DNA from 2 places in the Paenibacillus konkukensis genome. Region 2 is predicted to be linked to the other one. Evidence: a T-box and tRNA genes for the amino acid it is inferred to sense, from the RefSeq annotation. Region 2 holds a T-box; the other holds one or more tRNA genes.

Region 1 (4,212 bases), 3.0 Mb from region 2:
GGCGAGGGTGCGGGACCGCGGTTTTTCGGAGCGATCGGACGGTGAAGGTTTGCGAGTATGCGTCTGGGCTACCGCGGGGCTCGGCAATAAGGCGCGGGCCGGGAGCGAGCGGAAGCGGGACGAGCTGTTTCCCGGGACGATCAACGTGATTGCGCTGATCGACGGGACACTCACGGATGCGGCGATGGTTAACTGCGTCATTACGGCGACCGAGGCCAAGACGGCTGCTTTGCAGGACTGTCAAATCCGCATCGACGAAAGCGGGGAGACGGCCACGGGCACGACTACGGACGCGGTGATTATAGCGGCTACGCAGCGGGGGCGCTCTTACCGGTACGCGGGGACGGCGACCGTGCTCGGCTATTTGATCGGCAGAACGGTATATGAAGCGGTGAGCTATTCCGTCGGCCGTTATCTCGAAAGATAAGAAAAAAACCGGAATCATCGCTTTTCCGGCCGCTGGCGGTCCGGGGAGCTTGTTTTCCGGTTTTTTTGTCATGGTTAAGCGTTTTAAGATTCGGAGTCGCAAGCCGCGCCCTTCTTCGGCTGCTTCGCGGGTTCCGCCAGTTTGTCTCCGAATTGGTCCAGGCGGGACGGCTGGCTTGCCGGTCCGGTATTATCGGGTTTATTGTTTCTCCCTGCCAAAGCGATCACCTCCCGATGAATAGGGTTCTCATCCGGCGCTTTTTTTAGCACAAGCTTCAGCGGTTCTTCCCGTGCCGATACTGCATAATTCGACGCCCGGCCTGAGACAATACGAAGATCATGCGATATATATCGACGAAAGGGGCAAAAAGTCGGATGGAAGCGGAGCGTATGGTTCGATTGGACGATTTTTACGCCGTGAAGGTGAAGAGGGCAGGAGATGACGGGTTCGGCGGAGAACTCATTAGACTAAGCGCGGATAAGGAGCAGGGCACTCATTTGTTCGATATCCCGGTGCAAGCCGATCCGCAGGCAGTCGAGGAATGGGCGGCGAGAGCCCTTAGGGCGTACAGGGAAGGCTGAACCCGCGTTGGGGTTCGTATGTCAAGGACGGAATGCGCCGATAACATACAGCAATCCGAGCGTGGCCAGCATTCCGATCAGAATGAACATAAGACCGCTCAGGAACAGCAGCGCTCCTGGGATGATGAAGCTGACGACCAGCACGATGCCGACGACCCATAACATCGCCTGAAACGTAAATTTGATCAGACCCCAAAGAAACAACGCGGCGATAATGCCCATAGCCAGCTGCAATAAAATCATTCCGATCCCCCCCATGTCCTATATATATGGATGAGGAACGGAAATGATGATAGGCGCAGCCGTATTTTCGGCATACCGGCTTCCTGAGCCGCATATATATAATATCCGGACCCTGCCGGGTATGCAGTTATGCAGGGAAAACTCGTTAGCGGGGAGGAGATAAGATGTCCACCGAAGGTTCCGCTTTGAAAGGAACGATGTACGGCATTTTGTTTACGCTTCCAATATGGGGGATTATCGCTTGGGTCATTTACGAATGTTTGGATTGACGCACCCCGCATGCCGAATAGCCGAGATCTTTTAAAAAATCTTAAAAAATAGTTTGACAGATACGGGCGAGTGATGATATTATCATTCTTGTCCCGTTCGAGAGTATCGAAAGAGACGATTTATATGCGGTCGTGGCGGAATTGGCAGACGCGCACGGTTCAGGTCCGTGTGGGCTAACCCCCCGTGGAGGTTCGAGTCCTCTCGACCGCACCAACCCTACAATGAACAAGCTCTTGAATTTGTCCTTGCGACAGTTCAAGAGCTTTTTTGCGTTCAGATAAAGAAAGCTTGGACGGTCCCAGAATCTCTGCTGGGCCATTGCCTTGACAAATCTGCCCGCAAACTCCGAATCCGAATCCGTTACGTTCCCCTCATCACGCAATCAATCCAGCGGCTCCTATACAGCATCGCCATTTTGAATGATACGGGAGACTCCTTCACATCGGGTACGGTAGTACCTAGTTGTTTGGAAACAATATCCATGAATGAACTGCTCTAATTGTTCACGCTTTTTATTGGACGCATTTATATTATCTTTCCATTTGCCTCGCCTCATCTAATATATTTAGGTTCTCAGCGGCTTTGTTTATGCCCGGCGAGATAAGCTAATATGCAGGACCAGGCATAAGATGGACGTGTCTTTATCCGAGTGTATAAGGAATGGCGCGGCGGGCGTATAAGGCGGCGAAAGCCATCCTCGGGATCATAATAACCTATAGCCAAGCATATATTGCTGAGAATGAAGGTATAGGAGGCAGAAAAATGGACGACAAGAACGCTCGCGATCACACCGACAATCAAAGTGAGCAGGGCGCCGCTCCTTCGCAATGGCAAGGCGGCTCGCAACCGTCGCGCTACTCGCAGACGGTAGGGGGGCGCGGCCCGATTTTGGAACAAGATACTATGCTGCACGAAAAAAACGAAACTTTTATCCATGGGACTATACGAGAGCGCCCTTTGCATGTGAAGGGCTTCGGAGCCTTCGGTTATTTCGAGACGGTTAACTCTATGGCGGCTTACACGAAGCTTTGTTTTCTGCAGCGTCCGGGTCAACGAGTACCCGTTGCCGTCCGATTCTCGCTGGCGGCCGGCAACAGGGGGACGCCGGACACTTCGCGCAATGTGCGCGGCTTCTCGACTAAATTTTATACCGAGCAAGGTATCTTCGACTTAATATGCAACCATCTTCCCGTGTTTACGGTGCGGGACCCGATGCGGTTTGTAGAGACGGTCAGCGCCTTCAACCCGTCGCCCGTCAACAACTTGATGGACCCCAATCGGTTCTGGAGCTTCTACGCGAAAAATCCGGAAGCGACGCATTTCGTGCTGCAGCTATACTCCGACCTGGGTACGGTCAAGAGCTTCCGTCACATTCCGGGTTACAGCGTGAGTACTTATGTTTGGAAGAATGAGCAGGATGTCCGTACATATGTGAAATACAACTGGATTCCGCTAGCCGGCGCGCAGTATATCGATAGCCAGGAGGCGGCGCGGCTCGCCTGCGAGAACGCGGATTATGCGGGCAAGGATCTCTATGACACGATTGCTCAAGCAAAGACGGTGGAATACGGGCTATATGTACAGCTCATGAATCCGCAGGACGAAGCTGCGCTGCCGTTCGATCCGCTGGACGATACGAAGGTGTGGGATGTGCGGCAGTACCCGCTGCAGCCGGTCGGCAAGATGGTGCTGAACCGCAATCCCGACAATTATAAAGAACAGGTGGAGAAGCTGGCCTTTTCCCCGTCCAATATGCTGGAGGGCGCCGAGTTTTCATTCGACAGGGTCCTTCAAGGCCGCGCCAATATTTATACGGATTCACAGCGTTATCGGTTGGGACCGGATTTCCGCAGCATCCCGATCAACCAGCAGGCGAACTGGAAGCCGTCAGACGAGGTAACAAGCGGCACCGGCAGCTATGTGGCAGGGCGGCTTGGGCGCACTGCACCTCCCAAAGGGGATGACTTTACGCAGCCGGGGCAATTTTATAGCTCGCTGCCGCCTGTGCTTCAAGAGCACTTAGTCCACAACATTGCCTCCGATCTTGGAGCTGCCGTGCCGGAGCTGCAGCAGATTGTGGTAGGTTATCTGGCTCAGGCGAGCCCGGAGCTGGGAGAGCGCGTTGCCCGGCAGATCGGGACCAAAGGGAAGGGATAGCGCCCGTTCATTCGCCAAGCCGCTTCCTCATCCTTGATTTTAATTCCGCTTGTGTTATAATTATTTCGTAAGTTTCACGTTCGTGTGGACCCGTGGAAGTCCGAGTTCTTGCGACCGCATTAACCTTAAATAATACAACCATCTGTTATTATTTGTCGATAACAGATGGTTTTTCATTTGGAAAGGCAGTGACCTGGTAATGATGATCCGAACGGCAGCGAAGGCGGACGTAAAGGCAATTCTCGACATTTATAATGAAGCCATCCTGCACACCGTAGCAACCTTTGACACCGTAGAGCGTACTTTGGAACAGCAAGAAGCCTGGTTTGACCAGCACGGATCGCGCTATCCGATCATAGTGGCCGAGCTGGGAGGGACGGTTGTCGGATGGGCCTCGCTCAATGCGTATTCCGACCGTCTGGCTTACGAACGCACCTCGGAGCTCTCGCTCTACATCCATCATGACTTCCGCGGCCAAGGGATTGGCAAGCAGCTGATCCAGCGGGTGCTGGAGGAAGGAAAGACAGCCGGGCT
Region 2 (4,212 bases):
CAATCTCGTTATCGACAGTCCACTCCTCGTCGTATTCCGGCCAAACGGCATATGTGATCGATTCGGTATGGCCCAGCTTCTCCCACAGCTCTTCAGCCAAGTGAGGTGCAATCGGGGACAGCATTTGCGTGAAATGCTCCATCGCTTGCTTAGGAAGACGATCGGTTTTGTAAGCTTCATTGACGAAAATCATCAGCTGGCTGATCGCCGTATTGAAGCGAAGCGCATCGAAATCTTCCGTAATCTTCTTGATCGTACGGTGCCATGTGCGTTTGAACGAGTCGCTGCCCAGCGTTTCATCCGCGCTGATTTTGGACGAAAGCTGTCCGTTCTCTCCGATGAACAGACGCCAGATCCGGCTCAGGAAACGGAACGAGCCTTCTACGCCGTTCACATTCCACGGTTTCGTCGCCTCCAGCGGCCCCATAAACATTTCGTACATGCGCAGCGTGTCGGCGCCGAACTCGTTCACGATCTCATCCGGATTGATGACGTTGCCGCGGGATTTACTCATTTTCTCGTTGTTTTCACCTAGAATCATGCCTTGGTTAACCAGCTTATAGAACGGCTCCTTCGTCGATACGACGCCCAGATCGTACAGCACCTTATGCCAGAAGCGAGCGTACAGCAGATGAAGCACCGCATGCTCGGCGCCGCCGATGTACAGATCGACAGGCAGCCATTTTTGCTGCAGCTCCGGCGAACACAGCTCCTTATCGTTCTTCGGGTCGATGAAGCGCAAGTAATACCAGCAGCTGCCCGCCCACTGAGGCATCGTGTTCGTTTCGCGGCGTGCCTTCATGCCCGTTTCCGGATCGACGGTCTCCACCCATTCGGTCACGTTGGCCAGCGGAGACTCGCCCGTTCCGGAAGGAGCGATTTGCTCAACGTCCGGCAGCAGCAGCGGAAGCTGATCCTCAGGCACGGTTTTCATCGTTCCGTCTTCCAGGTGAAGAATCGGGATCGGCTCGCCCCAATAACGCTGACGGCTGAACAGCCAATCGCGCAGACGATAGGTCACTTTGCCCTGTCCTTTGCCGCTTTGTTCCAGCCACTCGATCATAGCCGCAATCGCCTGCTCGTTGTTAAGTCCGTTCAGCTGCTCGGAATTGACATGCTCGCCGTCGCCGGCATAAGCTTCCTTCGTCACGTCGCCGCCTTGGACCACCTCGATGATCGGCAGGCCGAACTGCTTGGCGAATTCCCAGTCGCGCTGGTCATGACCCGGCACCGCCATAATCGCTCCGGTACCGTAACCTGCAAGCACGTAATCGGCGATCCAGATCGGCGTTTTTTTGCCATTCACCGGATTGATCGCATAAGCGCCCGTGAATACTCCGGTCTTCTCTTTGGCCAGGTCGGTACGCTCCAGATCGCTCTTGCGCGCCGCCTTCTCCTGATATTCCTTCACCGCATTCGCTTGCTCCGCGGTCGTAATGCGCTCCACCAGCTCATGCTCGGGAGCCATGACGCAGTATGTCGCCCCGAACAGCGTATCCGGACGCGTCGTGAACACCTTCAAGTCGGCATCCGCGTGGCCTTCGATGGCGAACGTCACTTCCGCTCCCTTCGATTTGCCGATCCAGTTGCGCTGCATATCTTTAATCGATTCGGACCAGTCAAGCTCCTCCAGATCTTCCAGCAGGCGCTCCGCGTATTCGGTAATCTTCAGCACCCATTGACGCATCGGCTTACGGATAACCGGATGGCCGCCGCGCTCGCTCAGACCGTCGATCACTTCTTCGTTAGCCAGCACCGTTCCGAGCGCAGGACACCAGTTGACGGGCACTTCGTCTACATAAGCGAGCCCTTTTTTATACAGCTGGATAAAAATCCATTGCGTCCATTTATAGTACTCCGGATCGGTCGTGCTGATCTCGCGGTCCCAGTCGTACGAGAAACCGAGCGATTTGATCTGCCGGCGGAAATTGTTGATGTTCTTGATCGTAATGTCGCGGGGATGCTGTCCCGTATCGAGAGCGTGCTGCTCGGCAGGCAAGCCGAAGGCGTCCCAGCCCATCGGATGAAGCACGTTATAGCCGCGCATCCGCTTGTAGCGGGATACGATGTCCGTAGCGGTGTAGCCTTCCGGGTGGCCTACGTGAAGACCTGCTCCGGACGGATACGGGAACATATCCAGCGCATAAAATTTGGGCTTGCTGTCGTCGTCAAGCACTTTGAACGTTTTGTTCCGTTCCCAATGCCCCTGCCATTTCGGTTCTACAACCAGCGGGTTATACCCCTGCTGTTCCTTTACTTCCTGTGTCATACGATTGTGCCCCTTTCACCCATTCAAACTTCAACTCATTTGCATGTGGTTTCATAAATGCTTAAAAAAATACAAAAGCCTCTCATCGCTAGCGCAACGCTAGGGACGAGAGGCGTGCTTCCCGTGGTACCACCCTAGTTAACAGCGGGCATGCTTTACCCGTGTTCACTCTTCCCCTTAACGCGAGGGCGACGATCAGGCTAAGTTCTGATGCCGGTAAACGAGGCCTTGGACAAGCCGCCGCGCCGGTAACGAATTTCACCTTCTGGCTCCAAGGCGAGTTCGCTCCTATCATCTGCCAGCTTCCACCAAACCGCTGGCTCTCTGCAAGACGATGCGCAAGAGCTACTATTCCTTATCACAGCCGCAATATACATATAAGGCGATTATATGCAAAAAACGGCAGCGATGTCAAGTCCATAGGCCGTCTGAATACGCTTTAGGCTCTTCGCCGCCGCCCGCACCTGAACATACGGATTAGCTTTCACATAAAATGGAAAAGCTAGAAATACACAAGCGACGCCGAACCGATTGACGGACTTGCCCTTAAGAAGCCGTTCGTCCCCAACGCACGGCAGTCGGTCGACCTCTGCCTTCGCTCTCATCCAAACCGAAGGCATCGCTTGCCGCACATTCATCCGATTCGAGGTGTACGTCCCATGACAGGCATCGTTAACGGCATCGTGCTCGCCCTCCCCTTATGGGGAATTATATTCGCGATCGTGAAGCTGATCATGAATATGTAGCTTATGCACGATCGCAAACCTTCGTACCGCCCCTGCTACTTCCGCGCTACGAAGAACGCTCTTTGCGTCGTTTCCGTGACCGATTTCCATAAGAAGTCCGCATAGCAATCGACTTCCTTGAACCCGGCAGAAAACAGCTGCCGCTTCAGCCAGTCCAGCGGGTACGCCCTCTGCACGTGGACCTCGTCCACCCGGCGAAAGCGCTCCGTCCCGGCGGCTTGCCGTTCTTGCTCCGCTCCCGCCGCGTCCTGAACGAAGATCGTCAGAGCATGCTCGATTTCACAGCGTTCTTCGTCAAACTCGCTGGTCCAAATATACGCGATATCGTCTTCATTCAGGAAAAACGGCTGTTCCTCCGCATAAGCCTCCAGCTGGTACGGCGTATGGACGTCGAACACGAACAAGCCGCCGTCTTTGAGCCCTGCGTATGCGTTGGCGAATGCTTCCGTTATGTCTTGCTCTTCGAGCAAATAATTCAGACAATCGCATAACGAAATGACCGCATCGACCGGCTTCAGCAAGCCCCAGTCCCGCATATCCTGCTGCAGCCAGGTCACTTCGCCCTTGCCGGAGAACGGCCGCTCCCGCTGCGCTTCGGCCGCTTTCTGCTGCGCGACGGCCAGCATGTCTTCGGACAAGTCGATGCCGTATACCGCATATCCCTGCCGGGCTAGCGGAATCGCGATGCTGCCGGTACCGCAGCCCAGATCGGCGATTTCCTGCGGATGCCCGTACTTGTCCCAGCAGCGGTCCAGGAAATCGAGCCATTGCGGATAAGGCATTTCCTCCATCAATCGGTCATAATGATACGCAAACAATTCATAGGCCACGGCTATCAACATCCCTTTGTTTATGTAAAATGCAAAAACCGGCATTCCCGTCCTTCTCCGCCCTTCCTCCTAGGTGGCAAAAAAGTCCCGGGATTGCCGGCGGCAGCAGTATCTTCCGTTATTCTTCGATCTGCTGGTCTTGTTCCTGCTTCAAGTGCGTCCAGCTTCCTTGCTGGTACACCAAGCCTTCCTTCATCAGCTTGCCGATCGCCCGCTTGAACGCCGATTTGCTGATTTTGAACCGTTGAAAAATAAGGTCGGCCGGCGTTTCGTCCGAATACGGCATCGATCCGTTCGGACGTTCCTTCAAAAATTGAAGCAGCCGCTCCGCATCCTCGTCGCGTCCTACTTCCTTCGGCGCGCGCAT

The links. A T-box is a leader RNA that pairs with one kind of tRNA and senses whether it is charged. The one in region 2 lies ahead of leuS (leucine--tRNA ligase), so its partner is inferred to be a tRNA-Leu.
Region 1: it has a tRNA-Leu gene. The T-box ahead of leuS (leucine--tRNA ligase) is inferred to sense a tRNA for this amino acid. The anticodon was not compared.

Annotation. Positions count from the first base shown of each region.
Region 1 covers NZ_CP027059.1:2,244,056-2,248,267, reverse strand. Annotated here, with positions in the region: gene SK3146_RS09555 (adenosylcobinamide amidohydrolase) at 1-427, shown strand, start outside; gene SK3146_RS35005 (hypothetical protein) at 511-645, opposite strand; gene SK3146_RS09550 (hypothetical protein) at 802-1,008, shown strand; gene SK3146_RS09545 (hypothetical protein) at 1,030-1,251, opposite strand; tRNA gene SK3146_RS09540 (tRNA-Leu) at 1,647-1,734, shown strand; gene SK3146_RS09535 (catalase) at 2,284-3,678, shown strand; gene SK3146_RS09530 (GNAT family N-acetyltransferase) at 3,878-4,212, shown strand, end outside.
Region 2 covers NZ_CP027059.1:7,173,272-7,177,483, reverse strand. Annotated here, with positions in the region: gene leuS (leucine--tRNA ligase) at 1-2,269, opposite strand, end outside; T-box leader at 2,368-2,640, opposite strand; gene SK3146_RS31170 (class I SAM-dependent DNA methyltransferase) at 3,051-3,857, opposite strand; gene SK3146_RS31165 (CvfB family protein) at 3,964-4,212, opposite strand, start outside.